3 regions of the Clavibacter sp. B3I6 genome follow, and region 1 is predicted to be linked to each of the others. Evidence: predicted binding sites of a transcription regulator. Region 1 holds the regulator's gene; each other region holds the start of a gene.

Region 1 (9,295 bases):
GACGCCGACCTGCTCGCCTGCTGGGCCAACGAGGCGAACCTCGGGAACTCGGATTCGATCGTTGGTACGGGGATCGCTGATGGACTGCTCCTATTCGTGTCTTCGGGTGGCCCGGCGGCTGCGTGAGCCGCTCGGATTCGAGACGAGGAGGGTTCTTCACCAGGGTCCGACGCGTGCGTCGTACTCGGCAACACGCCCATGCCCGCTGACGCGGGGCTCCCGTCGTGCACGACGCCCTCTGGGGAGCCGCTCGGACGGGGGAGCGAAATCGACCCGGTAACCTATGGAGGCGGTCAAGCGCGGGTGGGAGATCAATCCTCTTTCGAACCGGGACTGTGACAGCCCCGGAGCCGTCGATCAGCATAGCAGACGCCGACCTCGTCCCGGAAGGGCGGGCCATCGCCCGGGTCCCGCCGCCGGCCGCAGACCGCCACCGCCCCGAGCCCGAGGACAGACATGACCGACTCGCCCCGCCCCGACCACGCGGACGCCGCCGACGCGCACGTCCACCGCTTCGAGGAGCCGGCCGGCGCCGATGCCGGGACGACGACGACCGCCCCGGGCGTCGCCGACGACGACACCGCGGACTTCGTCGCCGACCAGTACGCGCGGGACATCGCCGACGTCTCCGCCGTGGAGGTCATCACGACCACGGCCGTCCACCTCATGAGCGCGGCCGCCGTGAAGTGCGGGCTCGCCGACGATCCCGCCACGCAGACGGACCTCGCCGAGGCGCGGAAGCTCATCATCTCGCTCGCGGGCCTCGTCACCGCGGCCTCGCCCGAGCTCGGCGACCAGCACGCGCGGAGCCTCCGCGACGGCCTGCGCTCCCTGCAGCTCGCCTTCCGCGAGGCGTCCCCGTACCCGGACGCGGTCGGCAAGGGACCGGGCGAGAAGTACACCGGCCCCGTCTCCTAGGCATCCGGCCCGCGCGGGTCGCCGGTGGGGCGAACGCGGCACCGGTGAACGGCGTCCTCCCCTCAGCGGGCCGAGACGATGCGCAGGCCCATGCTGTCGACCCGCTCGGCGAGCACGGCGCTCCGCGACCACTCCCCCTGCAGGCGCGCGAGCAGCGCGTCCAGCGCGGTGCGGTCGAGGCCGTCGACGAGCTCGAGCGCGATCATCAGCTCCGGGCCCGCGAGGCGCGCCCGGGGATCGCCCGCCGACGTGCCCAGCGCGACGACCGCGGGCTCCTCGACGACGCTCGCCTGGAGCGCGGCGGCGACCTCGGGGTCCTCCGGGCTCGGCGTCCACGGCAGCGACCGCGCCACGGCCCACACGGCCGGGCGCCGCAGCACGAACTCCGTCTCCGACATCGGGTCCAGCACGACGAGGTCGGTCTCCTCGCTCGCCGCGGCCAGCGCGACGCGCACGGCGTCGGCGGGCACGGGACGCGCGGCGGGGTTCCAGCGGCCCATGGCGGCGACCGACGTGAATACCGGCATCACCGTTCGCCCGTCGGGTCCCGCGACCGTGATGATGGAGAGCTCCGCGCTCTTGTCGACCCTGAGGCCGGCGTCGTTCACGCCCTCCTCGCCGAGGCGGGCCACCAGCGGGATGAGCAGGCGCGCCTCCCGCAGGGCGTCGACGACGTCCGCCTGGCCGGCCTCGCCGCGGCCGTGCCGCGCCAGCGCGTCGGCCAGGGCAGGCGGCGCGGACCCGTCGTCCCCGGGGAAGGCGGTGGGCTCGAAGGAACGACCGGCCCAGGGGGTCCCGGCCGAGTCGGCGTGCGGCGTGGAGCCCGTCATCACTCCCCGGCGACGTCGAGCGCCTGGGCGAGCGTGAACGCGCCGGCGTAGAGGGCCTTGCCGACGATGGCGCCCTCGAGTCCGAGCGGCACGAGCTCGCGCAGCGCCTGGATGTCGTCGAGGCTCGACACGCCGCCGGAGGCGACGACGGGGCGCTCGGTGCGCTCGAGCACGTCCCGGAGCAGCTGCAGGTTCGGGCCCTGGAGGGTGCCGTCCTTGGTGACGTCGGTCACGACGTAGCGCGCGCAGCCGGCCTCCTCGAGGCGCTCCAGCACCTCCCAGATGTCGCCGCCGTCCTGCGTCCAGCCGCGGGCGGAGAGCGTGCGGCCGCGCACGTCGAGCCCGACCGCGACGGCCTCGCCGTGCTGCGCGATGACGCTCGCCGCCCACTCGGGGTTCTCAAGCGCCGCCGTGCCCAGGTTGATGCGGGTCGCGCCGCTCTCCAGGGCCACGTCGAGGGAGCGGTCGTCGCGGATCCCGCCGGACAGCTCGATCTGGACGCCGTCGATGGCGCGGATCACCCGCGAGATGACGGAGAGGTTGTCCCCGCGGCCGAACGCCGCGTCGAGGTCGACCAGGTGCAGCCACTCGGCGCCCTGCTCGGCCCAGTCGCGCGCGGCGTCGACGGGGTCGCCGTAGCCCGTCTCGGTGCCGGCCGCGCCCTGCGTGAGGCGGACGGCCTGGCCGCCCGCGACGTCGACGGCGGGCAGGAGGGTCAGACGGGGCGTGCTGGTGAACTCGCTCATGGGAGGGCCTTCGATCGGTCGGACGGGACGGGCGGGGCCGTCGGGGACGGCGGGGGCGCGGTGCGGGCCGGGTCAGGCGGCGCGGAGGGTGCCGAGCCAGTTCGCGAGGAGCCGGATCCCGGCCTCCCCCGACTTCTCGGGGTGGAACTGCGTGGCGGTGAGCGGGCCGTTCTCCACGGCGGCGACGAACCGCTCGCCGTGCGTGGCCCAGGTGACGCGCGGCGCCGGCAGCGGCGGGAGCGGGTCGATGCCCCACGTGCGCGCGGCGTACGAGTGGACGAAGTAGAACCGCTCCTCCTCGAGCCCCGCGAACAGCGCGGAGCCCTCGGGGACGTCGACCGTGTTCCAGCCCATGTGCGGGAGCACGTCGGACTCGAGGCGCCCCACCGTGCCGGGCCACTCCCCCAGCCCGGCCACGTCGACGCCGCGCTCGACGCCCCGGTCGAACATGACCTGCATGCCGACGCAGATGCCGAGCACCGGACGCCCGCCCGCGAGTCGTCGGTCGACCACGCGGTCGCCGCCGGCGGCGCGGAGCGCGGTCATGACGGCCGAGAACGCGCCCACCCCGGGGACCAGGAGGCCGTCGGCCTCGTGCGCCCGCTTCGGGTCGCCCGTCAGCTCGACGTCCGCGCCGGCCAGCTCGAGGGCCTTGACGGCCGAGTGGACGTTGCCGCTGCCGTAGTCGAGGACGACGACGGACGGGCGCGTCACAGCGCGCCCTTGGTGGAGGGGATGCCGGAGACGCGGGGGTCGAGCTCCTTCGCCTGCCGGAACGCGCGGGCGAAGGACTTGAACTCCGCCTCCGCGATGTGGTGGGGATCGCGCCCGCCGAGCACCGTGACGTGCACGGTGAGGCCCGCGTGGAACGTGATGGCCTCGAAGACGTGACGGACCATGGATCCGGTGAAGTGCCCGCCGATGAGGTGCATCTCGAAGCCCGCGGGCTCGCCCGAGTGGACGAGGAAGGGGCGGCCCGAGATGTCGACGACCGCCTGCACGAGCGCCTCGTCGAGCGGGACGAGCGCGTCGCCGAAGCGGGCGATGCCCGACTTGTCTCCGAGCGCCTGGCGGATGGCCTGGCCGAGGACGATGCCGACGTCCTCCACGGTGTGGTGCACGTCGATGTGCGTGTCACCCGTGGCGGTGACCTTCAGGTCGGTGAGCGAGTGCTTCGCGAACGCGGTGAGCATGTGGTCGTAGAACGGGACCGACGTGTTGATCTCGGAGACGCCCGTGCCGTCGAGGTCGAGCTGCAGCTCGATGCTGGACTCGCTGGTCTGCCGCGTGACGTGCGCGGTGCGCGCGAGGGTGCTCATGCCCTCCATGCTACCGATCGGTTCCGACCGCCCGACCTCGCTCCCGGCCGCCACCGGGAGCGAGGCCGGCCCGTCCGCGCCGACGACCCGCGACTGCGGGACGCGGCGCGGGAGTGCTCAGTGCGCGTACTCCGCGGGCACGGCGAGCTGCTGGCCCGCCGCGACGTCCGACGTGGGGAGGCGGTTGAGGTCGACGACCGACGCGATGACGTCGCGCGGGTCGGCGCTGGGCGCGATCTCCTCGGCGAGGTCCCACAGGGACTGGCCGCTCGACACGGTGACGTACTCGAACGCGGCGCCCGATGCGTCCTTCGAGGCGACGGCCGCACCGCCGTTGAGGGCGACGAGCCCGGCGCCGAGCGCGAGCGGGGCCGCGACGAGCGCGGTGAGGACGATGCGACCGCGGCGCGTGATGCGCAGGCGCGTGCGGGGCGCGACGGCTGCCTCCGTGACGGGGACGGCGGAGTCGGCGGCGGCGGAGACGATGGGGGTTGCTGCTGCGGTGTTCATGGTGACCTCTCGTGCGAGACGGTGGGGCGTCGAGGCGACGCGCCCGGCGGTGCAGTGCGGTACGGCATGCGATGCGGGTCGGGCAGCTCGCACCCGGCTCTCGGCCGGGAGAGCCGGGTGCGAAGCTGTGTTCCGAACATACATTCGAAACCAGCCCTCCGCAAGCCCACTTCGCCTCGATTCGCGCCTCCGACGCGCGACACGCTCGAACAGGTGTTTGCCCGGGGTGCCTCGGCTGGATACAGTTTCGAGTGCCTAGAGTCCATTGGACCGGGTACCACCGACATCGCCCTCGCGAGGGGTCGGCCCGCCGGGTCGACGAGCCGCGGAGGGCGTCGGCGACGAGAGGCGGGCCGTGGCATGGCGGACGAGCGAGCAGCGGGAGGCGGCGCGACGAGGCGCCGCAAGAGCCTCAGCGACAAGCAGATCTCGATCCTGGAGTTCATCCAGCGCGCCATCGCCGGCCAGGGCTACCCGCCGAGCATGCGCGAGATCGGCGACGCCGTCGGCCTGGCGTCGCTCTCGAGCGTCACGCACCAGCTCAACCAGCTCGAGCTCTCGGGCTACCTCCGCCGGGACCCGAACCGCCCGCGCGCCCTCGAGGTGCTGATCGACCTGCCCGGCAGCGGCGCCGCGGAGACCGGCGAGCCGTCGACGCCCGTGGGCGACGCGGCGATGGTCCCGATGGTCGGCCGCATCGCCGCCGGCATCCCCATCACGGCCGAGCAGATGGTCGAGGAGGTCTTCCCCCTCCCCCGCCAGCTGGTCGGCAAGGGCGACCTCTTCATGCTGCGCGTCGTCGGCGACTCGATGATCGACGCGGCCATCTGCGACGGCGACTGGGTCGTCGTCCGCCAGCAGAAGACGGCGGAGAACGGCGACATCGTCGCCGCCATGCTCGACGACGAGGCCACCGTCAAGGTGTTCCGCCAGCGCGACGGGCACACGTGGCTGCTGCCGCGCAACAGCGCGTTCGAGCCGATCCTCGGCGACTTCGCGGAGGTCGTCGGCAAGGTCGTGGCGGTCATGCGCTCCGTCTGACCCTCGCCACGACGCACGAGAGCGGCCGGTCCCCGAGGGGAGCGGCCGCTCTCGTGCGTGCGGGCGACGCGGATCAGACCGCGGACGCCACCGCGTAGTCCTGGACCTGCGCCTGCTGCTCGGCCGTGACGAGGGCCCGGACGCGCGTGCCCTCCTCCACGTACGAGGTCTCGAGGACCTTGGCGCCCTCGTGCAGCATCGCCACGATCTCGCCGTGCTCGAACGGCACCAGCAGGTCGACCTCGATGGTCGGCTGCGGGAGCAGCTCGGCGATGCGGCGACGCAGCTCGTCGACGCCCTCGCCCGTGCGGGCCGAGACGAAGACGCCCTGCGGGACGAGCCCGCGCAGCACGACGCGGTCGTCGTCCGACGCCAGATCGCTCTTGTTGAACACGACGATCTCCGGGATGGACGAGGCGTCCACCTCGGCGATGACCTCGTGCACCGTCGCGAGCTGGGCGGCGGGATCCGGGTGGGAGGCGTCGACGACGTGCACGAGCACGTCCGCGTCGGCGAGCTCCTCGAGGGTCGAGCGGAACGCCTCCACCAGCTGGTGCGGCAGGTTCCGGACGAACCCGACGGTGTCGGCGAGCGTGTACAGCTGCCCCTCGTCCGTCTCGGTCTTGCGGACCGTGGCGTCCAGCGTCGCGAACAGGGCGTTCTCGACGAGCACGCCCGCCTTCGTCACGCGGTTGAGCAGCGACGACTTGCCGGCGGGCGTTCGTGTACCCCACGATCGCCACCGACGGCACGGCGTTCCGGTCGCGATTGGCGCGCTTGGTGTCGCGGGCCGGCTTCATCCCGGCGATCTGCTTCCGGAGCTTGGCCATGCGCGTGTTGATGCGGCGGCGGTCGAGCTCGATCTTCGTCTCACCGGGTCCGCGGGATCCCATGCCGGCACCCGCGCCGCCGACCTGGCCTCCGGCCTGGCGCGACATCGAGTCGCCCCATCCGCGGAGGCGCGGCAGGAGGTACTGCAGCTGTGCGAGCTCGACCTGGGCCTTGCCCTCGCGGCTCTTGGCGTGCTGGCTGAAGATGTCGAGGATCACGGCCGTGCGGTCGATGACCTTGACCTTCACCACGTCCTCGAGGGCGCGCCGCTGGCTGGGCGCGAGCTCGGTGTCGGCGATGACGGTGTCCGCGCCGACCGCCGCCACGAGGGCACGCAGCTCCTCCGCCTTGCCGCTGCCGAAGTAGGTGCTGGGGTCCGGGGTGGGACGGCGCTGGAGGAGGCCGTCGAGCACCACGGCGCCCGCCGTCTCGGCCAGGGCCGCGAGCTCGCGCATGCTGTTCTCGGCGTCGTCGACCGACCCCTGCGAGTAGACGCCGATGAGGACGACGTTCTCGAGGCGCAGCTGCCGGTACTCGACCTCGGTGACGTCCTCGAGCTCGGTTGAGAGCCCGGCGACGCGGCGCAGCGCCTGGCGGTCGGCCCGCTCGCTCTGGTCGCCGTCGGACCCCTGCTCGGTGTCGGGGTTCGCGGACAGCGCCTGCGCGCCCGATCCGCGGAAGAGGGCGTAGCCGGCGGACCGGTTCTCCGCCCGGGCGAGGACGCGCGCGACGACGTCATCCCCGATGCTGCTCTCGGTGGACGTCGTCGTCGTGTCCGTGGACTCGTGGTCGTGCTCGTCGTGCGTGATCATGTGCTCCCATCGTAGCCTCGGCGTCCGGTATCGTCCCGGTATGGCCGACGCGCATTACTTCTCCTCGTCGCCGGCCGGTCCCCTGCGCACCCGCACGATCGCGGTCGAGCTGGGGGGACGGACGGTGGACGTCGAGACCGCGGGCGGCGTCTTCAGCCCCGAGCACGTCGACCAGGGGACCCTGGTCCTGCTGCGCCACGTCCCGACGCCTCCTCGTGAGGGTCATCTGCTGGACGTGGGCTGCGGCTGGGGTCCGGTGGCGCTCGATCTGGCGATGCGGTCGCCGTCGGCCACCGTGTGGGCGGTCGACGTGAACGAGCGTGCTCTCGAGCTGACGCGGGCGAATGCCCGGTCCCTCGGTCTCGATAACGTCAACGCCGTGCTGCCCGAGGATGTTCCCGCGGACCTCCGCTTCGCGACCGTCTGGTCGAACCCGCCCATCCGCGTGGGCAAGGAGGCGCTGCACGCGATCCTGCTCGACTGGGTGCCGCGGCTCGCGCCCGACGCCGACGCGTGGCTCGTCGTGCAGCGCCACCTCGGATCCGACTCGCTGCAGCGCTGGCTCGCCGACGCGCTGCCGGCGGGCCTCGAGACGACGCGCGCCGCGTCCGACAAGGGCTTCCGGGTGCTCCGGGTCCACCGCGGCGCCGACTCCTAGGGCGGATCCTCCGGCTGGGCTTCCCCGCCGGCACCGGTCCCGCGCCTCCCGCAACCGCCTCGACGCCGTCCTGCGGGTCGTCCAGACCGCGCGAGCGATCAGGCCAGCGCCACGACCCCGTCGAAGACGAGCTCCGCCGGACCCGAGAGCCCCACGTGCTCGCCGTCCTCCGTGGGGAACATCCGCACGCCGAGCACGCCGCCCGGCAGCTGGACCCGCCACTGGTGGGGTGCCGCGGCACCGGCCCAGTGCCGGATGGCGAGGGCGGCGGCCGCGGCCCCCGTACCGCAGCTCAGCGTCTCGCCGCTCCCCCGCTCGTGGACGCGCATGGCGATGTGGCCGATCCCGTCGACGACCAGCGGGTCGGCCGGCACGACGAGCTCCACGTTGGCGCCGTCCGCGGGCTCGGGGTCCAGCTGCGGCACGAACGCGAGGTCGGCCTCGGCGAGCTCGTCCTCGCTCGACAGCGCGACGACCACGTGCGGGTTGCCGACGTCGATGCCGAGGCCCGGCCGCGCGACCTGGAGGTCCTTCGCGCGCACGAGCGGCTCGCCGCCCGCCAGGGACCAGCGGCCGAGGTCGACCTGGAAGCCGGATCCGCTCCGCTGGACGTCCCGCACGCCGGCACGCGTGCCGATCGGGACGGTGCGCCCCGGCGGCAGCTCGATGAGCCCGTTCTCGATGAGGAAGAGCGTGAAGACGCGGATGCCGTTGCCGCACATCTCCGCGGGGCTGCCGTCGACGTTGCGGTAGTCCATGAACCACTCCGCGTCGGGATCCTCGTCGAGCGCCGCCCGGCCCTCGGGGATGCGGCTGGAGAGCACCGCGCGGATCGTGCCGTCGGCGCCGATGCCGAAGTGGCGGTCGCAGAGCGCCTGCACCTGGGTGTCGGTCAGGTCGATCTCGCCCGCGGGATCCGCGAACAGCACGAAGTCGTTGCCCGTGCCCTGGCCCTTGGTGAACTGCAGGTCTGCCATCCCGCCAGCCTACGGGCGCGCCGCCGGGAGGGCGTCGAGGGCGTGCTCGAGTAGCCGGTCGTCGCGCGCGTCGAGCCGCACGGCGTCGGCGTAGCGGCCGAACCACGACACCTGCCGGCGCGCGTACCGACGCGTGAGGGCGCGCGTCTCCTCGATCGCCTCCTCCTCGGTCAGCTCCCCCGCGATCTGACGCGCGGCCTGCGCGTACCCGATGGCGCGCGACGCCGTGACGCCGTCGGCGAGCCCCGCGGGCAGCAGCCCCCGCACCTCGTCCACGAGGCCGTCGGCCCACATGCCGGCGACGCGGGTGTCGAGCCGGGGCACGAGCTCCTCGCGCCGCAGCGTGAGCGAGAGGATCCGCGCGGGATGCCAGGCGCGCGGCTCGGCGGACTCCCGCGCCGGCTGGGGGCCCGTGATCTCGACCACCTCGAGCGCCCGCACCAGCCGCCGTCCGTTGTGGGCGCCGATGCGCTCGGCGGCCGCGGGATCGAGCTCCCGCAGCCGCCGGTGGAGCATGCCGGGACCGGTGGACGCGAGCTCCCGCTCGAGGCGCTGCCGGATCTCCGGGTCGGTGCCCGCGAACGCGTACTCGAACAGGACCGACGAGATGTAGAGCCCGGATCCGCCGACGAGGATCGGGACGGCGCCGCGCG
Region 2 (9,295 bases), 1.4 Mb from region 1:
CGACCTACATGGTCACGACGGGCGTCGTCTACAACCTGCTGCTGCGGGGGCTGCCGACCATCCCCGGCGGGAACCTGCCCTGGTCGAACGAGGTGCTGCACGTCGTCGTGCCCGCGCTCGTGCTGCTCGACTGGCTGCTCGCGCCGGACCGGCGGGCGCTCGGCTACGGGGCGGTCGGCCGGGTCGTCGTCTACCCGCTCGTGTGGGTCGCGGTCACGCTCGCGCGCGGGCCGTTCACGGGCAACGAGGTCACGGGAGCGGCCACCTACTACCCGTACCCGTTCCTGGATCCCGCCACCGAGGACGGGTACGCCGCGGTCGCGGTCTGGATCGTGGTGATCGCGGCGTTCATCTGCGGGATGGCGCTCCTCCTGATCGCGATCGGCCGGCGGGCGTCGCGGGCGATCACGGCGGCCGGCGCCGGGACCCTGTGACGCCCGTCCGGCGGCAGCAGCAGCCGCCGCCGCCGCCGGGCGTCCGGTAGCGGCCGCGCCCGCCCCGCGTCAAGGGGTCTCCGCGCCCCGGACGCCGTCCCGGTGCCGGCCTAGCGTCGGAGGCACGGACGGCGGCGCATCGGCCCGCACGCCCGGTGACGAGAGGCGAGGCAGCATGAAGGCAGTCGTGTGGCACGGCGAGGGCGACATCCGCCTGGACGAGGTGCCGGACCCGAGGATCCAGGAGCCGACCGACGCGGTCATCCGCATCACCCGCAGCGCCATCTGCGGCACCGACCTGCACTTCGTGCGTGGGACCATGGCCGGCATGCGGGAGGGCACGATCCTCGGCCACGAGGCGATCGGCACCGTCACCGAGGTCGGCGACGCCGTGCGCGGCTTCTCCCCCGGCGACCGCGTGCTGGTGTGCTCCACCATGTCGTGCGGCGTGTGCGCGCAGTGCCGCGCGGGCAGCACGGCGCAGTGCGACGTCGCCAACCCGAACGGCCCGCAGGCCGGGACCTCCTTCTTCGGCGGGCCCGAGACGACGGGCCCCGTCGACGGCCTGCAGGCCGAGTACGCGCGGATCCCCTGGGCGGCGCACACGCTCATCCCGCTCCCCGACACGGTCAGCGACGACCAGGCGATCCTCCTCAGCGACATCTTCCCCACCGCCTGGTTCGGCGCCGAGCTCGCGGGCATCCGGCCGGGCGACACCGTGGCGGTCCTCGGCGCGGGCGTCGTCGGGCAGTTCGCCGTCGCGTCCGCCTTCCGCATGGGCGCCGGGCGCGTGTTCGCGATCGACCACGTGGAGACGCGGCTCGCGATGGCGCTCGAGCAGCACGCCGAGGTGATCCACTTCGAGCGCGAGGACCCGGTGGCCGCGGTGATGGAGGCGACCCTCGGGATCGGCGTGGACGCGGTGATCGACGCGGTCGGCGTCGATGCGCAGCGCCCGCACGCGGGTCCCGCCGCCGAGGAGGCCGAGCAGCAGGCGGACTCGTTCGCCGCCGAGGTCGCGCAGGTCGCGCCCGGCGCCTCCCCGCACGACGGCTTCTGGGTCCCCGGCGACGCGCCGAGCCAGGCCGCGCAGTGGGCCGTGCAGATGGTGCGGAAGTCGGGGCGCATCGGGATCATCGGCGTCTACCCGCCCCAGCTCACGTCGTACCCGATCGGTGCCGCGATGAACAAGAACCTCACGATCCGCATGGGCAACTGCGACCACCGCCGCGTCACGCCGCCGCTCATCGACCTCGTCGCGTCCGGCGTGTTCGACCCCACGCGCTTCATCACGCAGGACGAGGGGATGACGACCGCGATCGACGCCTACGAGCACTTCGACGTGCGCGAGGAGGGCTGGCTGAAGACGGTGCTCGAGGTCGGCTGACCCGCGCGCCGCCGCCCGGCGCACGACGCGCCCGGGCGGCGGCGCGGCCCTCCCGGCCCCTCCCTCGTTCGAACATGCGTTCGAGCATCCGGGCTATGCTCGCGCCATGAGCATCGCGTTCCAGGCCTCCCTCTTCGACGACCTCCAGGCGGAGCCGACGCTCGGCGCCCTCGGCGGGGAGGTCGAGCGGCTCGACCTGGGGCAGGGCGCGTGGCTCGACATCCGGCCCGGCTGGGTCGCCGACTCGGACGCGCTGTTCGAGCGCCTCGTGGAGGACGTCGAGTGGACGGCCGACACGCGCCTCATGCACGGCCGCGTGGTCGAGGTCCCGCGGCTGCTCTCCTGGTTCGGGCCGCGCGCGACGCTGCCGGCGCCCGTGCTCGTGGAGGCGCGCGAGGCGCTGAACGACCACTACGGCCGCCCGCCCGGGCAGGTGCTCGAGACGGCGGGACTCTGCTTCTACCGCACGGGCGACGACAGCGTCGCGTGGCACGGCGACCGCGTCGGGCGCGCCATCGACCGCGACACCATGGTCGCCATCGTCTCGGTCGGTGCCGCCCGCACCCTCTCGCTGCGGCCGAAGGGCGGCGGCCAGGTGCGGCGCTTCCCGCTCGGGCACGGCGACCTCGTCATCATGGGCGGCAGCGCCCAGCGCACCCACGAGCACGCCATCCTCAAGACGGCCTCGGCTGTGGGGCCGCGCATCAGCATCCAGTTCCGGCCGGTCTGGCCCGCGTAGGCGAGCGCCGGTCCGAGGCGGCGGGGATCGCGGCGGCGGACGCGCGGATCAGGCGCGGGCGCGTCCTCCCTCGGACGCGTCGGGGCCGCCCGCCGCGTCGGCGGCCGCGTGCCGATCCCCGTCCGACCCGGATGCGGACTCCACGCGCGCCAGGTCGAGCGGGCGGGCGTCGCGCACGACCTCCGCGACGCCCTCGAGCCCCAGGTGCGCGAGCAGCGGGATCCAGAGACGGCGCAGGCGCTCCGCCAGGCCGCCGTCCGGCGCCTGCGGGAAGCGGTGGGCGAGCAGGCCGAAGGTCGCGCTGAGGAGCACGTCCACGGTGGCGTCGACCTCCACGCCGCGCACGTCCTGGAGCGCCAGCTCGGCCTCGAGGTGCCGGCGCGTGAAGGTCCAGATGTCGAAGCGGCGCTCGATCGCGAGGCCCAGCCGCGGCATGTCCTGCTGCAGGCGGACGGCACCTGCCGCGATCGGGCACACCTCCACCGTGCGCGCGGCGGTGAGGAGGAAGACGACGAGCTCCGGCAGGGCTCCCGGCCCGCCCAGCTCGGCCTCGATGCGCAGCCACCTGTCCTCCTGGTCAGCGACCACGGCGCCCGCGAGGCGCTCCTTCGAGGCGAACAGGTGGTAGCCGATGGCCGACTTGGGCTTCCCCATCGCCTCGGCCACGCGGGAGAACGACGTGCCCTCGTAGCCGCGCGCCGCGAACTGGGCGCCCGCCGCCTCGACGATCTCGCGCCGTGCGCGGGCCACCGCCTGCTGCCGCTGGTCCACGTGGTGCTCCCGTCCCGCTCCTGGCACAGGAGCGCCTCGGACGGTACCGGCGCGGACCGACGGGAGGGCGACCGCCAGGTGAACGGCTCGTGCCGCCCGCCCGCCCGCTCGCGTCGCGGGCCCGAGGGCGGCGTGCCTCACCAGCGGAGCAGCAGCACGTCGGATCCGCCCTCGCGCCCCACGGGCACGAAGCCGAGCGACGCGTAGAGGGCGCGGGCGCGGTCGTTGCCGTCCTCCACGCTGAGGCTCACGGCCGGGGCGCCGGATGCGCGCACCGCCGCGACGAGCGCCACGAGCATCCGCCGCCCGACGCCGCGACCGCGCGCGGCGGGAACGAGCGCCGTGCCGAGCTCGGGGACGTCCGGTGCGACGAAGCCGTAGCCGCGGTCGTCCTCCGCGAAGAGGCGCGCCCACGCGGCGCCGACGGGAGCGCCGTCGACCTCCGCGACCACGCCGACGTCGCCCGCGCGCGGCCATCCGGCCAGGTAGTGCGCGAGCTCGGGCGTCGCGCGGATCCGCTCGCGCGTCATCGCCCCGTCGCCGCGCCAGTCCATCGACGCGAGCAGCATGTCCTCGAGGAACGGCAGGTCGTCGGCGCGCGCCGGGCGGAGCGCGACTCCGTCGCCGGCGGTCACTCGTCCGGCGCCGGCACCGGCACGGGCGCGATGCGCGACTCGAGCCAGCTCCGGAGGTCCGCCACCACCTCGTCGCGGTTCGTCTCGTTGTAGATCTCGTGCCGCGCGCCCGGGTAGACGATGAGCAGGACGTCGCTGAGGCGCGACCGCCGGCTGTAGTCGCGCGCGAGCAGCTGCATCCCGCGCCGGCCGCCGAGCGAGTCCTCCTCGCCGCCCTGGATCAGGACGGGGAGGTCCACCGCGAGCTTCCGCGGCGGGCGGCCCATGATCTGCACGGAGTCGCGCATCCGGTACGGCTTCAGCGCGTTGACGTCGAAGTTCCGGTCGTCGGCACCGAACGCGCGCTGCGCCTCCGGGTCCCGCGAGAGCCACTCGAAGCCGGACGCCGCCGGGTGCCGCCAGCGCTTGTTGAGGTCGCCCGTGTTGATGACGCCGGGCATCGCGAGCGACGCCCCGCTCAGCACGAGCCCCGCGTACAGGTGCGCGGCGCGGGCGACGATGCGCTGGGCGAGGAGCGCGCCCCAGCTGTGGCCGAGGAGCACGAGCGGGAGGTCGGGGTGGTCCCGGCGGAGCTGCTCGCTGACGAGCTGGATCCCGTCGAGCGCCGCGAGGTGCCGCCGGGGTCCCAGCACGCCGATCCCGAGGTGGCCGAGGCCCGTGGCGCCGTGCCCGCGGTGGTCGTCGGCCGCGACCGTGAACCCCACGGCGTTGAGGTCCCGGGCCAGGCGGACGTACCGCAGCGCGTGCTCGCCGACTCCGTGCGCGATGTGCACGACGGCGCGCGGCTGCTCCGCCTCCCACACGTAGTAGTGGAGGGTCACGCCCTCGGCGTCCACGATGGTGCGGTGGTCGGCTCCTCCGGTGGAGCGCTCCTCGTCGGGCATGGGTCCAGACTAGGCGCGCGCGCCCGGCCGCCAGGGGTCAGGACTCGCGCGTGATCTCCACCCGCACGAACAGCTTCGACCGGAACGGCCCCGCGTAGATTCCCCGCAGCGGCGCCACGTCGCGGTAGTCGCGCCCGCGGCCGACGAGCACGTGGCGGTCGCCGATGTCGATGAGGTTCGTGGGATCCCAGCCGCGCCACTCGCCGCAGAACCACTCGACCCAGGCGTGCGACTCGCCCGTGACGGTCTCGCCCACGGCGGCGTTCGGCTTCGGGTGCAGGTAGCCGCTGACGTAGCGCGCGGGGATCCCCACGTGCCGGAGCGCGCCGATGACGATGTGGGTGATGTCCTGGCAGACGCCCCGGCCCTGCTCCCACGCCTCGCGCGCGGTCGACTGGACGCTCGTGACGCCGGCCATGTACTCCACCTCCTCGCCGATCGCCCGCGCGATCGCGGCGGCGGCCTCGCACGGGGTGCCGGCGCCGCCCGCGATCTCCTCCGCGAGCGCCATGACCTCCTCGTGCGGGGCGGTGCGCCCGGTCTGCGCGACCTGCTCCACGTGCTCCGTCGCCCGCTCCACCTCGACCGCGAGGTCGTCCCAGCCGAGCTGGTGCGGCTCGTGCGTGCGCGGGCGCACCTCGACGAGGCTCGTCGCCGTCAGCTCGAGCGAGCGGTGGGGGCTCAGGATCTCGAACGAGGAGACGCGCGTGCCGAAGTGGTCGACGTAGGTGTGATGGCCCGGCTTCGGCTGGATGTCGAGGTTCGAGTCCAGGACGAACTGGTTCTCGCTCGACACGGGCAGCATCCGCGCCTCGTTGTACGACGCCGTCACCTCGCCCTCGTAGTGGAAGCCGGTCCGGTGGGTGATGCGCAGGCGGTTCACGAGTTCTCTCCTACCCAGCTCGGTGCCGCGTTGGTGGGGAAGTAGCGCTGGCGGACGGCCTCGGAGGTGGCGCTGGTGGCCTCCTGCACGGCGTCCATGAAGCGCGGGAGGTCGTCGAGGATCTCCTGGATCGGCCGGTACTCCAGCTCGCTCCGGATCTGCCCGAGCAGGCGCTGCGCCTGGTCGGACACCCCGAGGCGGTCCGTGCGCGGCTCGATGTCGTGCAGGCACTGCTCGGCGCGGCGGATGGAGTGCGTGATCGACCGCGGGAACAGCCGGTCGAGCAGCAGGAACTCCGCCGCGTTGCGCGCGCTCGGCACCCCGCGGTAGGTGCGGAGGTAGGCCTCGTACGCGCCGCAGGAGCGGAGGATCGTGGTCCACGACGGGCCGCTCGCCTCGGTGAGGGCGCGCGTGGCGAGGAGGCGCGCGGTCATGTCGGCGCGCTCGATGGAGCGGCCGAGCGTGAAGAACTGCCACGCCTCGTCGCGGCTCGTGCCCGACTCGACGAGCCCGACCGCGAGGGCCGAGCGCTCGCGGACCCAGCCGAAGAACTCGTGCACGCGGTCGTTCGCGATCTTCCGGGGCATGCGGGCGCGCGTCGTGTTGAGGCACTCCCAGAGCTCGCTCGAGACGATCTCGCGGGCGCGGCGCGCGTTCTCCCGCGCGGCGCCGAGCGAGTACGCGATGGACGCCGGTTGCGTGCGGTCCACGGCGAGGAGCGCGAGCACGTCGTCCCGGCCGAGCGCCGCGTCCGAGGGGACGTCGCTGCCCATCACGCTGAGGAGCGACCGGCAGGCGGTGTCCTCGTCGATCCACGGGTCCTCGAGGAGGAGCTGGAGGTGCACGTCGAGGATGCGGGCGGTCCCGTCGGAGCGCTCGATGTAGCGGCCGATCCAGAACAGCGACTCGGCGATGCGCGACAGCATGGGCATCAGCGGTCCCCCTCGGTGGTGGCGGTCGTGCGGGCGGCGGCGGGCGCGGCGGGTGCGGCGGCGGCGGCGGACGACGCGGGACCCGCCTGCTGCTGCTGCTCGTGCTGGTCGCGGTTGCGCGGGGCGTCCTGCGGCGACTGGTCGGGCGCCTTCTCGCCGGGCGCGATGATCGGGATCGACGTGGTCACCGCGGCCTGGTCGGCCACGAGCGCCTGCACGCTGCGCTCGCGCGTGGCCGCCGGGAAGGCGCGGTCGCCGACGACCCAGGTGTCCTTGGATCCGCCGCCCTGGCTGCTGTTGACCACGAGCTGGCCCTCGGGGAGCGCGACGCGCGTGAGGCCGCCGGGCAGCACCCAGATGTCCCGGCCGTCGTTGACCGCGAAGGGGCGGAGGTCGGCGTGGCGCGGGCGCATGCCGTCCTCCACGAGCGTGGGGATGGTGGAGAGCTGCACCACGGGCTGCGCGATCCAGCCGCGCGGGTCCTTCAGCAGCCGCGCGCGCAGCTCGGCGAGCTCGCCCGCGGACGCCGCCGGGCCGACCACGAGGCCCTTGCCGCCGGATCCGTCGACGGGCTTCACGACGAGCTCCGGCAGCCGGTCGAGCACCTCCTCGAGCGAGTCGGGCTCCTCGAGGCGCCACGTGTCGACGTTCGGGATGATCGCGTCCTCGGCCAGGTAGTAGCGGATGAGGTCCGGCAGGTACGTGTAGACGAGCTTGTCATCGGCCACGCCGTTGCCGACCGCGTTCGCGATGGTGACGTTGCCGAGGCGCGCGGCGAGCATGAGGCCGGGCGAGCCGAGCATGGAGTCGGCGCGGAACTGCAGCGGATCCAGGAACTCGTCGTCGACGCGGCGGTAGATGACGTCGACGCGCATGGGGGCCGCCCGTGGTGCGCATCCAGACGCGGCCGCCGGAGCAGAAGAGGTCGCGGCCCTCGACCAGCTCGACGCCCATGAGGCGCGCGAGGAGCGTGTGCTCGAAGTAGGCGCTGTTGTAGACGCCGGGCGTGAGGACGACCACGTTCGGGTCGTCGACGCCGTCGGGCGCGCTCGCGCGGAGTGCCTGGAGGAGCTTGTTCGGGTAGTCGCCGACCGGGCGGACCCGCATCGAGACGAACAGCTCGGGCAGCGTCTGCGCCATGACGCGGCGGTTGGAGATGACGTAGCTGACGCCGGAGGGGACGCGCACGTTGTCCTCGAGGACGCGCATCTCGCCGGCCTCGTCGCGCACGAGGTCGATGCCCGAGACCTGGATGCGCACGCCGTTCGCCGGGTCGATGCCCGCGGCCTGGCGATGGAAGTGGCTCGACGAGCTGATGAGGCGGGCGGGGATCACGCCGTCGCGGATCGCGCGCTGCGGCCCGTACACGTCGGCGAGGAACGCCTCGAGCGCCCGGACCCGCTGGGCGACGCCCTTCTCGAGCCGGCTCCACTCGGCCTGCTCGATGACGCGCGGCACGGCGTCGAGCGGGAAGGGCCGCTCCTCGCCCGCGAAGTCGAAGGTGACGCCCTGCGCGAGGTAGCTGGTGGCGAGCGCGTCGGTGCGGTCCTTCAGCTCCTCCTTGGTCATGCGGGAGAGCGCCGCGTGGATCTCGCGGTAGGCCGCCCGCGTGACGGCCGGCCCGCCGTCGGCGGGCGGATCCCGGAACATCTCGTCGAACGGCATCGCGCCGCCGGAGGCTCGCCGTGCGGCTGCGAGCGTGCCGTATCCCTCGAACAGATCACCCATGGCCGGAGCCTAACCGCGGCGTGTGTCGCGGGTGTTTCGGGCCGCGGGCGGCGGATGCGCCGCGCGCGGACGGGCCCGGGAGCCGGTCAGGCGTCGGTGCGCTTGAGGACGTGCGCGGGGATCGCGATGGACGCGGAGACGAGCAGGACGCCGGCGAAGAAGCTGAGCAGCTCGAAGCCCTCGATGTAGAACGCGAACGCGAACAGGGCCATGCCGCCGAGGAAGAGGGCGAACGCGATGATGAAAGCGACGATGTTCACGAGGGCACCTGATCCATTCCGAGACTGTGGGCGACCGCCGCGCGCCGGGCGCGGGTGCGGTCACGTCCGAGTCTACGAGATCGCGGCGCGGGCGTCGCCCGGCGGGGCGACGGGATCAGCGCGCGGCCTGCTCCGGGCGGATCCCGCCGGCCAGCGCCTGGTACGCGCGCTGCGGACCGGGCGAGCGGGTGAGCGACGCCGCGATGGCGTCGAGCCCCGCGCGCTGCATGCCGGACGGGTTGAGCAGGGCCTTGGCTGCCTGCCGCAGCTCGGTGACCGTCGCCACGTTCGGCGCGAGCGCGATCCCGAGCCCGGCCTCCTCGAGGGCGGCGGCGCCCGCGAACTGGTCGGTCGACAGCGGCAGCACGAGCATGGGCACGCCCGCGGTCGCCGCCTCGGTGACGGAGTTGTTGCCGCCGTGCGTGACCGCGAGGTCGGCGTGGCCGAGGAGCGTCACCTGCGGGAGGAAGGGGCGGACGAGCCAGTCGGCGGGGAGGTCGCCGAGCTCGGCGGGGTCGGTGGATCCGGTCGCGAGGGCCACGCGCACGTCGAGGTCGCGGAGGGCCGCCGCGATGCGGGCGAGCACGTCGCCGCGCACGGAGAGGAAGCTGCCGAGCGAGACGTAGACGATGGGGTCGCCGC
Region 3 (9,295 bases), 2.6 Mb from region 1:
GGCGGAGCCGACGGAGATGGTGTCGGTGGGGGCGGCGGACGCCGACCCGCCCGAGGTGTCGAGGGGGTCGCCGGACGAGCAGCCGGCGAGGGCCATCGCGGTGCCCAGCGCGACGGTGCCGACGAGGAGCCGGCGGGAGATGCTGTGGGACATGAGCTGTGTTCCTTTCAGGATGCGGTGCTGACCGCCGGCCTCGACGAGGTCCGGGCGGAGTCGGGGGTGCGTCCGGCGGCGGCGACGACGCCCCGCGGGATCACGAGGCGCTGCACGACCGCGAACACGGCGTCCACGACGAGCGCGAGGACGGTGACGAGGATCGAGGACGCCAGCAGGAGGGGGAAGTCGCGCGTGGTCAGGCCGGTGAAGATGTCGCGGCCGAGGCCGCCGAGCCCGAGGAAGGCCCCGAGCGTGACGGTGCTGATGACCTGCAGGGTCGCCGCGCGGAAGCCGCTGATGATGAGCGGCAGCGCGAGCGGGATCTCGACCCGGCCGAGGATCTGCCACTCCGTCATCCCGACCGCGCGGGCCGCGTCGATGGCGGGCCGGTCGACCGCCTGGATGCCCGCGTACACGCCGGCGAGGAGCGGCGGGATGCCCAGGATGGCGAAGGTGAGGATCGGACCCGTGAGGCCGATGCCGAAGAGCAGGCCGAGGAGCACGAGCACGCCGAGCGTCGGCAGGGCGCGCAGCCCACCCGAGAACGCGACGGCGACGTTGCGCCCGCGGCCCGTGTGGCCGATGTAGAGGCCGGCCGGGACGGCGACGAGCGCCGCGAGGCCCATCGCCAGGCCCGTGTACCCGAGGTGCTCGAGGAGGCGGGTGCCGTATCCGGTGCTGCCGCCCCAGCGGGAGCCGTCGAGGAGGAGGCCGAAGGCCTCGGCGAAGAGGTTCACGAGGCGCTCGCATCCGTGACGAGGACGGCGCGGCGGGCGGAGCGCGACCGCGCGCGGAGGGACGGCGTGCGGGCCCACGGCATGAGGAGCCGGCCGGCGAGCAGCAGGATCAGGTCGAAGAGGAGCGAGATCACGAGGATGCCGACGATGCCCGTGAGGATCTCCGTGTAGAACTGCCGCCGGTACCCCGTGAGGATCATGGTGCCGAGGCTCTGGATGCCGGAGAGCGACCCGACGGTCACCATGCTGACCGTGCTCACGGACACGACGCGGAGGCCGGCGAGGAGGACGGGTCCGGCCAGCGGCAGCTCGACCCGCCAGAAGCGGGCCCAGCCGGCGTAGCCCATGGCGGTGGCGGACTGCTTGACGTCCTCGGGGACGGAGGCCAGCGCGTCCGCCGTGATGCGGATCATGAGCGCGACGGCGTAGACGCTGAGCGCGACGACGACGTTGAGGGGGTCGATGATCGTGGTCCCGATGATCGCCGGGATCGACAGGAGCAGCGCGATGGACGGGATCGTGTACAGCGCCCCGCCGACCGCGAGCAGGGAGCCCCGCGCGCGGCGGTAGCGGTTGGCGAGCCATCCCAGCGGCAGCGCGAGCACGAAGCCGAGGAGGACGGGCGTGGCGGACAGCGCGACGTGCGCGACAGCCAGGTCGAGGACGGTCTGGATGTTGGCGAGGACCCAGTTCACGCGGGTCCCGCACCCTGCGCCGGGGCACCGGGGGCGTGCGCGGCCCCCGCCTCGCTCGGAGCGGATGCGGAGCGGGCGGCGGTGCGCCCCTCGTCGTCGAGCACGCCGACGAGCCGGCCGTCGCGGTCGACGAGGACCCGGCCGGTGCCGGTGTCCTCGAGGTGCAGCGCGCGCTTGCCCTTGTCGGCGCCCACGAAGTCGCGGACGAAGTCGTTGGCCGGGTTCGAGAGGATCTCCTGCGGCGTGCCCTGCTGGGCGATGCGGCCGCCCTTCTCGAGGATCACCACCTGGTCGCCGAGGAGGAACGCCTCGTCGATGTCGTGCGTCACGAAGACGACGGTCTTGTCGAGCTGGGTGCGCAGCCGGATGAGCTCCTGCTGGAGGTCGTCGCGCACGAGCGGGTCGACGGCACCGAACGGCTCGTCCATGAGCAGGATGTTCGGGTCGACCGCGAGGCCGCGGGCCACGCCCACGCGCTGCTGCTGGCCGCCGGAGAGCTGGGACGGGTAGCGGTCGGCCATCGACCGGTCGAGGCCCACGGTGTCCATGAGGCGGAGGGCGTCCGCGCGCGCCGTGCGCTTGTCGACGCCGGTGAGGCGCGGCACGGTCGCGATGTTGTCGACCACCCTGCGGTGCGGGAGGAGGCCGGAGTTCTGCATCACGTAGCCGATGCGGCGGCGGAGCTTCACGGCGTCCTCGGTGGCGATGTCGGTGCCGTCGATCTCGATGCGCCCGCTCGTGGGGTCGACCATCCGGTTGATCATCCGCATGAGCGTCGTCTTGCCGCAGCCGGAGGATCCGACGAGGACGGTGGTGGTCCGCGAGGGCACGACGAGGCTGAAGTCCTCGATCGCGAGCGTGCCGTCCGGGTACTGCTTGCGGACGTGGTGGAACTCGATCATGGGTGGCTCATTCCTCGTAGGCACTACGAATCGACACTTGCCAGGTAGACCAGGGAACCACGGGGCCGGGCGATCGTCCGCACCCGCACGATGCATGTCGCCAGTTCGTAACATGTCCGACGCTCCGCGGACAGGGGCTTGCGCAGGTGCCCGCCGTCGGTCGCATCGGCCAGGATGGAGGGCATGACGCGCATCCTCGCCAGGTCCCTGACCGCCGACGACCTGGTGGGTCTCCTCGACGTGGATCACGCGGGCGCGGCCGTGCCCGCCCCCTCCTGGCGCATCGCGCCGGGCCAGCGCGTCGCCGTCCTGGTGGACACGCTCCCCCGCCGTCCCGAGGGCGACACGGAGGACCAGGTGCCCGTGCGCCGGCTGGAGTCCGCGCGCTGGGGCCTCGTCCCGGCGGGATCCCCGGGCCCCGACCAGGGTCCGCCGCTCGCCGAGGTCCCCGCGGAGTCGCTCGCCTCGCGTCCGGACCTCCTGCAGGCGCTCGTCGCGCGCCGCGCCGCGATCCCCGTGTCGGGGTACTACGAGTGGCACGAGACGGACGACGGCGTCCGCACGCCCTACCTCGTCGGGGCGGGCGACGGCGTCGTGCTGCTCGCCGCGCTGTACGAGTGGTGGCGGGATCCGTCGCGCCCCGCCGACGACCCCGCCCGCTGGGTGCTCAGCTGCGCGGTCCTCACGCGGCCGTCGGCCGGCACGGTGGAGGCGCTCGCGGAGCGGATGCCCGTGGTCCTGTCGCCCGACGTCGTGGAGGAGTGGCTCGACCCCACGGCGGAGGGCTCGCCCGACCTGCTGCGCGCGGTGGCCGCGCAGGCGGAGGACGTGGTCGAGCAGCTCGCCATGGACGAGGTCGGGCCCGGCATCGACCAGGACGCGCCGGACACCGCCGAGCTCGCCCGGCCCGTCTGAGGCGTGGCGCGGCCCTCGGGTCTGGTTGACTGACCGCGTGGCACCCACCTCGAAGAAGAAGAAGAACGCGACCCGCACGCTCCTCGAGTCACCGGCTGCCGCACCCGTGCTGCACCGGGCGGCCCGCATCGAGGACCGCATCCACGAGATCCGCGAGGGCCGCGCCCGCAAGCGCGGCCTCACCCCCACCGTCATCCCGTACGCGGGCTACGGCTCGGTCCGCTGGGTCCGCGTCCTCTGCCGCGTGCTCCTCACCGATCCGCAGAGCCGCCGCGCCCTCGCCGGCGACAAGAGCGTGCGCGGCTGGCGCAGCTTCACGAGCGTGCCGCTGACGGACGTGGCCGTCACGGTCGAGATCGACGGCACCGAGCACGAGGTGCGCGCCGACCGCGGCGGCGTGGTCGACATGGTCGTCGAGGCGTCGCTGCCGAGCGGCTGGCACACCATCCGCCTCCGCGCGCAGGGGTCCGAGACGGTCGAGGCGCCGGTGTTCATCGTCGGCGACGAGGTGCGCACCGGGATCCTCAGCGACATCGACGACACCGTGATGGTCACCGCGCTCCCCCGCCCCTTCCTCGCCGCGTGGAACACCTTCGTGCTCGACGAGCACGCGCGGACGCCCACGCCGGGCATGGCCGTGCTCTACGAGCGCCTCCGCCTGCAGCACACGGGCGCGCCCGTCCTCTACCTGTCCACCGGCGCCTGGAACGTGGCCCCCACGCTCACCCGGTTCCTGTCGCGGAACCTGTACCCGCCGGGACCGATCCTCCTCACCGACTGGGGCCCCACCGTCGACCGGTGGTTCCGCAGCGGCATGGAGCACAAGCGGCTGAACCTGCAGCGGCTCGCGGAGGAGTTCCCCCAGGTCAAGTGGATCCTCGCGGGCGACGACGGCCAGCACGACGAGCTGCTCTACGGCGAGTTCGCCGACGAGCACCCCGACAACGTCGAGGTCGTGCTCATCCGCCAGCTGTCGGCCGGCGAGGCCGTGCTCGCGGGCGGCCGGGCGAAGGCCGAGAAGCGCGCGCTCGACAGCTCGATCCCGTGGGTCTACGCGCCCGACGGTGCCAGCCTGCTCGCGCAGCTCGACGACCTCGGGCTCGCGGACGACTCCGGCACCCGCATCGGCACGTAGGACGCCTCCGGACGCACGAGGGCCCCGCAGGAGATCTCCTGCGGGGCCCTCGTGCGTGCGGGAAGGATCAGACGGCGTCGGTGAGCGCCTGGAACTCGTCGTCGGTGAGCTCGATGCCCGCCGCGGCGATGTTGTCCTCGACGTGCCCGACCGACTTGGTGCCGGGGATCGGCAGCATGACGGGCGAGCGGCGGAGGAGCCACGCGAGCGCGAGCTGCGAGGGGGTCGCGTCGTGCTGCTTCGCGAGGGCGTCGAGCGGGCCGCCGTCCTTCGCGAGCTCGCCGGTCGCGAGCGGGAACCACGGGATGAACGCGAGGCCCTCGGCCTCGGCGTACTCGAGCAGCGGCTCGGCGTCGCGCTTGGCGAGGTTGAAGAGGTTCTGCACGGAGACGATCTCGGCGATCTCCCGTGCCGCCTTCACGTCGTCGACCTGGACCTCGGACAGGCCGATGTGGCGGATCTTGCCCTCGGACTGCAGGTCCTTGAGCACGCCGATCTGGTCGGCGAGCGGGACGGCGGGGTCGATGCGGTGCAGCTGGTAGAGGTCGATGCGCTCGAGGCCGAGGTGGCGGAGGCTCAGCTCGGCCTGCTGGCGCAGGTACTCGGGGCGGCCGACGGGCTGCCAGTCGCCGGGGCCGGGGCGCGTGAGCCCGCCCTTGGTGGCGACGACGACCTCGTCGGCGTACGGGTGGAGCGCCTCCTTGAGGAGCTCCTCGGCCACGAACGGGCCGTAGGAGTCGGCGGTGTCGAAGAACGTGACGCCGAGCTCGGCGGCGCGGCGGATGACGCGGACGGCCGCGGCCGGATCCTCGGGGGCGCCCCAGACGCCGTCGCCGGTCAGCTGCATGGTGCCGTAGCCGAGCCGGACGACGGGCAGGTTGCCGCCGATGGTGAAGGTGCCGGAAGCCTCGGCGGGGCGGGTGGTGGTGTCGGTCATGTGGACCCTCCTCGGGTGTCGATGACGAGGGGGCGTCTGCCGCCCTCGGGACCCTGGAGCCAACGCGGCGGACCTCCGATCCATGCCCGATGCGCGCGATGCGGACGCGACCCTCAGGCTCCGGTGGAGGGTGAGGCGGATCCGCCCGCTCCCCTCGTGGATGTCGGCGCCCGTTCCTACACTCGAGGAAGAGGTTCGAACACCCGTTCGAACGACGAGGCGCGGCCGGCGCGACGACGGGAGGAGCGGCATGATGCGGATCGACGAGGACGTGGAGGTCGAGCTCTCGGGAGACGGGTCGCCGCTCCGGTTCACCTGGCGGGGCGTGGTCTACGGGGTCGTCAGCTCGCCCGAGCGGTGGATCGCCCGGGTCGACTGGTGGCAGCGCACGGGCCGCGCGCCCCGCGGCGCGAGCGCCCACCTCCTGGAGCTCAGCATGTGGCGCGTGGAGGCGGTGCCGCTCACCACGGGCGCCCGCCGGGTCGACGGGTCGTTCGACCTGAGCGTCGACGCGCGCGGCCGGTGGTCGCTCGTCACGGCGTCGGACGAGGAGCTCGACACCCGCCTCTTCGCGTGACGCGGCGTGACGCGGCGCGGTGCCGCGGGGAATAGCGGACGGGCTCCGGGCCTTCACCACATCGGCGCCGCGCACGGCGCCCCGCTCGCGATCACCCGGATCGTGCGCGCACGGAGGGATCCCGGCATGGCGGCACTCGAGTGGCTGTTCGACGCGCAGCTCCGCATCGGCGACCAGGTCGTGCTCTGGCGCGAGATCGTCGGCAACCTCTTCGGCCTCGCCAGCGCGCTCGGCGGCATGCGCCGGAAGGTCTGGGCGTGGCCCGTCGGCATCGTCGGCAACGTGCTGCTCTTCACCGTCTTCCTCGGCGCGGTCTTCGGCACGCCGAACCCCGTGAACCTCCTCGGCCAGGCCGGGCGCCAGGTGATGTTCATCGCCGTGTCGATCTACGGCTGGCACCGCTGGAACCAGGCCCGCCACGGCGGCGCCCCCGTCGTCCCGCAGTGGGCGTCCGGCCGCCAGCGCGTCCTCCTCGTGGTCGCGCTCGTCGGCGGCACCGCGATCCTCACCCCGGTCTTCCGCGCCCTCGGCTCCTACGAGCCCGTGTGGGCCGACGCCTGGATCTTCGTCGGCTCGCTCCTCGCCACCTACGGCATGGCGAAGGGGTGGGTGGAGTTCTGGCTGATCTGGGTCGCCGTCGACCTCGTCGGCGTGCCGCTGCTCGTGGGCGCCGGCTACTACGCGTCCGCCTTCATGTACGTCTTCTACGGCGCCTTCACCCTCGCGGGCTTCTTCGTCTGGATGCGCGCCCGCGGATCCGCGACGCCCGCCGTCGAGACGGTATTCCCCGACCCGCGGGTCGTCGAGGCGCCCGCCGACCGCTAGGCGCGGCCCGCTCGATCCCGCCGCGCGTCAGCGGCCCTGGCCGTTGGAGCAGGTGCTCTGCGCCGCGGTCTGCCCGGTGATGCTCGCGTCGAGCACCTCGGACGTCGGCGTGGGGGTCGGCGCGGGCGTGGACCCGTCGGCGGGGGCCACGGGCGCCGGGGTCGCGGGCGACGTCGTCGCGCCGTCGGCCGGGACGCTGCCGGACTCGTCGGTCGCGGCCGGCTGGCCGAGCGAGAAGTCCGCGTCGGAGGCGAGCAGGCCGACGAGCTGCGCGGCGGCGACCTCGTCCGGCTGCACCCGCCCGTTCGCCAGCACCTCGCCCGGGTACTGCAGGAAGACCACGTCGTCGAGCGGGATGTCCCGGAAGGTGAGGGCCACCGACACGAGGGTGTCGAGGTCGGCGAGCGAGGTGGACAGCTGCATGTTGTCGACCACGGCGCGCGCGATGCCGTAGAGCTTGGCCGGGTTGGTCAGCGTGTCCGCGCTCTTGATGGTGCGCACGAGCGCGCTGAGGAAGACCTGCTGGTTCCCGATGCGGGAGATGTCGCTGCCGTCGCCCACGCCGTAGCGCGTGCGGAGGAACTGCACGGCGTCCTTGCCCTGCAGGGTGTGCAGACCCGGATCCAGCGACAGGTCGGTCTTCGGGTCGTAGATGCCGTTGGCCACGCAGACCTCGACGCCGCCGACCGCGTTGGACATCTCGACCACGCCGTTGAACTGCACGACGCCGCCGTACGGGATGTCGAGCCCGGTGAGGCCCTCGACCATGCGCACGGTGCAGTCGAAGCCGCCGCGGGACAGCGACTCGTTGAGCTGGGCGCGGGTGCTCGCCGCGTACTCCGTGCCGTCGGGGCCCGTGCACGCGGGGATGGGGACGAGCATGTCGCGGGGGAACGAGACGACCGTCGCGCGGGTGCTGTCCTCGCTGATGTGCAGCAGCATCGTCACGTCGTTGAGCGTCGCTGTGCCCACGTCCTCCGCGGCGCCGTACCCGTCGCCCTGGCCGGCGCGGCTGTCGCTGCCGACGATGAGGATGTTCGCCCCGCCGTCGATCCCGCCCAGCGACGGCGGGAGGGCCTGGCCGCTGGAGATGTCGACGGTGTTGCTCGCGACGGTGCGGGAGAGGTCCCAGAACGCGATGCCCGCGACCGAGAGCGTGCTCGCGAGCGCGACCGCGACCACGCCGGCGATGCCCTTCATGACGGTGCGGCCCGCGCTCGGCGCGCGGAGACGGCCGTGGCGGGCGATGCCGCGGACGTGGGCACGGTCCGCGCGGGTCCTCTGGGGGGCGTGCTGCATGGTGGATCTCTCGTCGCCGGGCGGGGAGGCTCGGGCGTGGCCGCCCGCATCCTCCACAGGGTAGCCGAGGGCGGTGGAGGGTCCGCCCGGCGCGCGGCCGGATGCGCTAGGGCGCGGGAGGCGCCGCGTCCGTCAGGTGCGCGTGGAGGAACGCGTCGATCCGCTGCCAGGCGTCCGCGGCGGACGCGGGCTCCGGGCCCATGCCGGAGGAGCGCAGGAGCGGGCGGAGGATCCGGGGTCCCGTCGGGGTGTCGTTGAGGAATGAGTGCCCGGCGTCCGGATGCTCGCGCACGTCGTGCTCGATGCCGTGCACCGTGAGGGCGGCCTCGAGCCGGGCGGCGGATCCCGCCAGCGGACGGTCCCGGCCGCCGTAGCTCGCGACGATCGGGCACGCGCCCTCCAGCACCCCGTCGAGGTCCTCGGGGAGCACCCCGTAGTTGACGCTCGAGACGTCGAACCCGCGGGAGGCCGCCGCGAGGGCGAAGCCGCCGCCCAGGCAGAAGCCGATGACGCCCACGCGGCCCGTGCAGTCGGCGCGGCCCACGAGCAGGCGGCGGGCCGACTCGACGTCCGCGAACGCGCGGCCCTCCCCCGCCACGAGCGCCCGGAACGTCGCGCCGAGGCAGCGGCGCGCCCCGCCCGCGGAGAAGAGGTCGGGCAGGAGCGCGAGGAAGCCGGCCTCGGCGAGGCGCTCCGCCTGGCGGCGCATCACGTCGGTGACGCCGAACGCCTCGTGCACCACCACGACCGCGGGCCAGGGGCCCTCGCCGTCGGGCACCGCCAGCACGCCGTGCAGACCGGGTGACGCGCCGGGTGAGGCGGCGGGCACGGGGATGTCGGCGAGGGTCACGGGCATGCCCTCACGCTAGGACCGGGCCGCGCCGGCGCCGCTCGCCGGCGACGACGCCCAGCGAGCCGTCATGCGACGGGCGTCAGGGCCGTGCGGCGGGCGTCAGCGCCAGGCGGTGGGCCCGGCGGATCCGGCGCGGTACTCGGCCATCGGCACGCGGTCGCCCTTCCAGGCGCGCATGACGGGCGCGACGATGCGCCAGCACCGCTCGGCCACGTCGCCGCGGACCGACAGGCGCGGGTCGCCCGCGAGGATGCCGTCGAGCAC

What was found. The regulator LexA, encoded in region 1, represses DNA repair genes until DNA is damaged. The targets are predictions, from matches to a motif close to TCGAACANNTGTTCGA.
Region 2: QFZ62_RS08335 (alpha-ketoglutarate-dependent dioxygenase AlkB) is a predicted target of LexA. The motif match lies at 1,890-1,905, and genes of this name have one in related genera.
Region 3: QFZ62_RS02715 (DUF6504 family protein) is a predicted target of LexA. The motif match lies at 5,673-5,688, and genes of this name have one in related genera.

What each region holds. Positions count from the first base shown of each region.
Region 1 covers NZ_JAUSYL010000001.1:3,187,782-3,197,076, reverse strand. Annotated here, with positions in the region: gene infC (translation initiation factor IF-3) at 1-81, opposite strand, end outside; gene QFZ62_RS15425 (DUF1844 domain-containing protein) at 457-918, shown strand; gene QFZ62_RS15420 (SseB family protein) at 981-1,748, opposite strand; gene priA (bifunctional 1-(5-phosphoribosyl)-5-((5-phosphoribosylamino)methylideneamino)imidazole-4-carboxamide isomerase/phosphoribosylanthranilate isomerase PriA) at 1,748-2,494, opposite strand; gene hisH (imidazole glycerol phosphate synthase subunit HisH) at 2,567-3,208, opposite strand; gene hisB (imidazoleglycerol-phosphate dehydratase HisB) at 3,205-3,813, opposite strand; gene QFZ62_RS15400 (hypothetical protein) at 3,931-4,323, opposite strand; gene lexA (transcriptional repressor LexA) at 4,684-5,364, shown strand; partial or broken gene hflX (GTPase HflX) at 5,438-7,007, opposite strand; gene QFZ62_RS15385 (class I SAM-dependent methyltransferase) at 7,048-7,665, shown strand; gene dapF (diaminopimelate epimerase) at 7,764-8,642, opposite strand; gene miaA (tRNA (adenosine(37)-N6)-dimethylallyltransferase MiaA) at 8,652-9,295, opposite strand, start outside.
Region 2 covers NZ_JAUSYL010000001.1:1,758,463-1,767,757, forward strand. Annotated here, with positions in the region: gene QFZ62_RS08325 (Pr6Pr family membrane protein) at 1-434, shown strand, start outside; gene QFZ62_RS08330 (alcohol dehydrogenase catalytic domain-containing protein) at 610-1,821, shown strand; gene QFZ62_RS08335 (alpha-ketoglutarate-dependent dioxygenase AlkB) at 1,928-2,560, shown strand; gene QFZ62_RS08340 (helix-turn-helix domain-containing protein) at 2,609-3,331, opposite strand; gene QFZ62_RS08345 (GNAT family N-acetyltransferase) at 3,469-3,966, opposite strand; gene QFZ62_RS08350 (alpha/beta fold hydrolase) at 3,963-4,850, opposite strand; gene QFZ62_RS08355 (transglutaminase family protein) at 4,888-5,733, opposite strand; gene QFZ62_RS08360 (alpha-E domain-containing protein) at 5,730-6,659, opposite strand; partial or broken gene QFZ62_RS08365 (circularly permuted type 2 ATP-grasp protein) at 6,665-8,393, opposite strand; gene QFZ62_RS08370 (hypothetical protein) at 8,480-8,653, opposite strand; gene QFZ62_RS08375 (nucleotide disphospho-sugar-binding domain-containing protein) at 8,769-9,295, opposite strand, start outside.
Region 3 covers NZ_JAUSYL010000001.1:576,322-585,616, forward strand. Annotated here, with positions in the region: gene QFZ62_RS02675 (ABC transporter substrate-binding protein) at 1-153, opposite strand, end outside; gene QFZ62_RS02680 (ABC transporter permease) at 168-893, opposite strand; gene QFZ62_RS02685 (ABC transporter permease) at 890-1,588, opposite strand; gene QFZ62_RS02690 (ABC transporter ATP-binding protein) at 1,585-2,490, opposite strand; gene QFZ62_RS02695 (hypothetical protein) at 2,514-2,675, opposite strand; gene QFZ62_RS02700 (SOS response-associated peptidase) at 2,674-3,405, shown strand; gene QFZ62_RS02705 (App1 family protein) at 3,443-4,540, shown strand; gene QFZ62_RS02710 (aldo/keto reductase) at 4,608-5,477, opposite strand; gene QFZ62_RS02715 (DUF6504 family protein) at 5,728-6,054, shown strand; gene pnuC (nicotinamide riboside transporter PnuC) at 6,181-6,879, shown strand; gene QFZ62_RS02725 (LCP family protein) at 6,907-8,178, opposite strand; gene QFZ62_RS02730 (dienelactone hydrolase family protein) at 8,285-9,034, opposite strand; gene QFZ62_RS02735 (glucose-6-phosphate dehydrogenase) at 9,131-9,295, opposite strand, start outside.